2 regions of the Pantoea sp. E956-1 genome follow, and region 1 is predicted to be linked to the other one. Evidence: predicted binding sites of a transcription regulator. Region 1 holds the regulator's gene; the other holds the start of a gene.
The links. Region 1 encodes LexA, which represses DNA repair genes until DNA is damaged. Its sites were predicted from a motif close to TNCTGTATGTACATACAGNA; they were not measured.
Positions count from the first base shown of each region.

Region 1 (2,203 bases):
AAAGCTTCAACTGCGTAGGCAAAGCCATCCAGCGCATAGGCAGTAAAAGTAATGAACATCAGTAATACTGCGTTAACCGCCACCACATCAGGGCCGAGTCGCGCGCCCAGCACGGTCAGCGAGGCAAAACAGAGCTGCAGCATCAGAGAGCGCAGCATGATGTCCCGGTTCAGTCGCAGCAGCCGGCCGCTGTCACCGCGCCAGCTCTGCTTCAGCAGGCTAAGCGTAATTCCGCGCAGTTTTAATACCCGCCAGACCATGATGCTGCCGACGCCCAGCGTGATGTACTCTGCCAGTGCCGTGGCGGTGGCCGCCCCCGCGACACCCCAGTGCAGCCCCATCACCAGCCAGAGATCGAGCACGATGTTAACCAGATTGCCCACCACCAGCAGGATCACTGGCGCACGCGCATACTGCACGCCCAGCAGCCAGCCCAGGATTACCAGGTTTGCCAGCGTGGCAGGCGCACTGAGCCAGCGAATCTGAATAAACAGCGCCGCCTGTTCCAGTACATCGGGATTGCCGCCAACCAGATGGGTCGCCAGCTGGATAATCGGATAACGCAAAGCGATGAACAGTACACCTGCCAGCAGCGCGATGATCAGCGGTTGCGTCAGCGCGCGCGCCAGAGCGGTTTTATCGCCCGCACCAAACGCCTGTGCCGTAAGGCCAGTCGTACTCATTCGAAGGAAAAGCAGCAGCATAAAAAGGAAGCTGGTCACTGTAGTCCCGACCGCAACCCCGCCAAGATAGACAGGGCTGTCGAGATGACCAATTACTGCAGTATCGACCACTCCCAGTAAGGGAACAGTGATATTTGAAAGGATCATTGGCAGTGCGAGCCGCCAGAGATTTTTATCCGTTGCCGTGATAAAGCGCATTCGCCGTTCCGTGCTCAGTGTCGCTGCGCAAAAGAGACAGCGACAAAATTAGGGCAGACAGAATAGCATCAGAAAAAGCGAATGCACGCTGGCGTCAAAATCAGAGCCACTCGCCGTTGCGCACCACGCCCACCGCCAGACCTTCAATAGTCAGCGACTGCGCACGGGTATCGACAACAATCGGGTCAAAATCGCTGTTTTCAGGCAGCAGATGCACGATAGCACCCTGCTTTTTCCAGCGTTTAACGGTAACTTCATCATCAATGCGGGCAACCACAACCTGGCCGTTGCGCACATCCTGGGTTTTATGCACCGCGAGCAAATCGCCATCCATAATTCCGATATCTTTCATCGACATTCCGCTGACGCGCAGCAGGAAGTCAGCAGAAGGCTTAAACAGGCCTGGATCGACCTTGTAATGAGTTTCGATATGTTCCTGCGCCATGATCGGCTCACCGGCAGCAACCCGGCCAATCAGCGGTAGCCCTTCTGAGGCTTCTTCTTCCATTAACAGGCGAATGCCGCGTGATGCACCGGAAACGATCTCGATAACGCCTTTACGCGCCAGCGCTTTCAGATGCTCTTCTGCCGCATTCGGCGAACGGAAGCCCAGCTGCGCCGCAATTTCGGCACGCGTAGGCGGCATGCCCGTTGAAGAAATATGGTCGCGAATCAGGTCATAGACCTGCTGCTGCCTGCTGGTTAATGCTTTCATCCCGCCCCCTGGTTGTTTATACAGTCGCTGTGAGTATATACAGGTATTGGCGAAATGGAAACCAATTGTCAGGGAAAACGCGCCCTCAGACGCATTGTGGAAGGCTTATCGCAAATGTGTCCAGAGCAGCGCGATCCAGACAAAGAGTGCCAGTAAAATGCTGATCAGTACCGCCGCCGAGCCCATGTCTTTCGCCCGGCCCGCCAGCGGATGATGCTCCTGACCGATGCGGTCAACCACCGCTTCAATAGCGCTATTGAGGATTTCAACAATGACCACCAGCACCACCACCCCAATCATGAGGATGCGTGAGACCATATCGACATCCAGCCAGCACGCAATAATAATTGCGACCAGCGCAGCCAGCGCTTCCTGGCGAAACGCCGCCTCATGTTGCCAGGCGGCTCGCAGTCCCTGCCATGAGTAACCTGCGGCTTTTACTATTCTGATAAGTCCGGTGGCATTATTTGCCATGATGTGGGAACCCTTTCATCGGATTGACGTCAATGTCTGGGCTGCGTGCAATGGGCACCACCACAGATCTTCGCTGCGCTTTCTGGTATGCTTGCGGCGCTTTGCTAACAAGAGGCTTCATGTTGTCTATGTC
Region 1 is NZ_CEUYZP010000009.1:172,879-175,081, forward strand. Features, by position in the region: gene dinF (MATE family efflux transporter DinF) at 1-881, opposite strand, end outside; gene lexA (transcriptional repressor LexA) at 982-1,596, opposite strand; gene AC0T7J_RS19635 (diacylglycerol kinase) at 1,702-2,070, opposite strand; gene plsB (glycerol-3-phosphate 1-O-acyltransferase PlsB) at 2,199-2,203, shown strand, end outside.

Region 2 (2,203 bases), on a different contig from region 1:
CGGAGCGTCGTCTGGCATTTCAAAGTGATAAAGCGGTGGTGAGTCTGCGGGTGCAGAAGCACTCTGCGCCGGCGTCGGGGAATTCGCCACACTCTGCGGAGCTGGCGCGCTCTGTGCGTACGCAGGCGCAGGTTGTGCAGACGGCGATGCAGGGATGGATGTCGCTGATGCGGCAGGCGCCGAAGCTGTAACCGCAGCAGCAGCAGGTGCAGCAACAGATGCAGGCGTTACTGTGGCTGCCGGGGCGAAGGTCACCTCGGCGGCTTCAGCGGTAGCCGCGACTGCCGCACTGGTGGCTGCTGCAGCTTTAGCCAGCAGCGGATCCTGCTGTGACGCCGCAGGCTCAGCAGCTGCACGTGGGGCAGAAAGCAGCACATCATCATCCTGATCGGCGGCATGAAGCTCAGGCACATCCGCGTATTCACGCGCATCCCGCTCGTCATCCTCTTCCTGCCAGGGTTCATCATGACGTGAGCGATTGCTGGCAAACGTCAGCACGCCCATGACTACGCCACCAATTCTTTCTGCAATGGTGAGCCATGACCAGCCGGTGTAAAGGGTAATACCCGCCGCCCAGACGCAAAGCAGCATCAGCGTGCCGCCCGCCGGACTGAACCAGGGTGCAATAGCATTACTGACCAGGCTGCCAATCACACCGCCCGAGGCAAAGTACCAGATATCATCGGCGTTCAGCGCCGCCATACCACAAGTCGTCACCACCAGCGCAAGGACGCCAATTAAGCGCAGCCCGACGGCAAAGTAGTCAAAATAGTCCTGGCTGTCGCGCTGACGGAAAGCAATCCAGCACAGACCCAGGATGACGGGCGGAATGGCATACGCCATCACACCAAAGATGAAGAGTAAGGTGTCAGCCAGCCAGGCACCGACGCTGCCGCCGATGTTGTGGATAGGTTCATGCCAGGCCGTTTGCGACCAGCTCGGGTCGGAAGGGTTAAAACTGACCAGAGAAACCATCAGGTAGATGGCAAACAGCGCCACCAGAATGAGCATTGCTTCCAGCAGACGACGTCCACTGCTCATCGATTGTAACGAAACGTCTTTATCTTCTGTGTATTCCTGGCTCAAGAGGACTCTCCAGGTGCCTGTAAAGTAAGAAGCAACAGCGTCGGGCGAGCCCGACGCTGATCCTGTATGAATGCACAGGAGTGTACCGAAATCTCACAGGTTTTGCACCTGCCCCGCATCAGCGAGTTTTGATCACCAGTCGATTGCTCTGTTTAACCTCTTCCATCACCACATACGTACGCGTGTCGTTTACGCCCGGCAGCCGCAACAGGGTTTCACCCAGCAGCTTACGGTAGGCAGACATGTCAGGTACGCGCGTTTTCAGCAGGTAGTCGAAATCGCCGGAAACGAGATGACACTCTTGAGTTTCTTCAAGTTTTTGCACAGCGGCGTTAAATTGCTCAAACACATCCGGTGCACCACGATTCAGAGTAATCTCAACGAATACCAGCAGAGATGCATCCAGATAGTGCGGGTTCAACTGCGCGGTATAGCCAAGAATAAATCCCTGACGTTCGAGACGACGCACACGCTCAAGACAGGGCGTAGGCGATAAGCCTACGCGTTTGGAAAGCTCTACGTTTGAAATGCGACCATCTTTCTGAAGTTCATTCAGAATATTCCTGTCAATTCTGTCGAGATCTTTCCCGGGGCGCTTCTTATTGTCTACCATTATTATTGTCTCTCTTAATTCCTTCCCTTTACCTGCCACGCCCTGAAAATGCTCATTGTTCGGGGCATTTCTGAAGTGAGCTAACAGAGCCTGTGTTCTGACACCTATCGATATGACGCATGTTGTCTGTCCACATCATGCGTCATTATCCATATCAGGCTGCTTTTATTCGGCGTTACCTGCAAAACGGGCGATGAAAACCTGCTTTGTTCCGATAAATGTTATTCGCTTCTGATAATGTTTTCGCAAAAGCGCAGGCGATTGTCAAAGTAAAATCACCAAATTCAGGACAAGATGCCAGACAGTTAGCTGTGTATCTGTTTTTAAATGACTATTTTTCCACTATTGCACCCCTCTGACCCGAGTTTTGCCCCCTTTTGGCGCATTGGCCAGGCAAAACCGTCGCTCATCGTCTACGCCGTTTGCAGCTATCGTTAACAAAATTGCCGAAGCCTTGTCATTGTCGCCGGATATTCCCTACAATCGCAGGCTATGTCAGCCGAA
Region 2 is NZ_CEUYZP010000002.1:314,831-317,033, reverse strand. Features, by position in the region: gene AC0T7J_RS08980 (DNA translocase FtsK 4TM domain-containing protein) at 1-1,086, opposite strand, end outside; gene lrp (leucine-responsive transcriptional regulator Lrp) at 1,205-1,699, opposite strand.
Region 2: a site for LexA is predicted at 1,147-1,166, ahead of AC0T7J_RS08980 (DNA translocase FtsK 4TM domain-containing protein). Genes of this name have one in related genera too.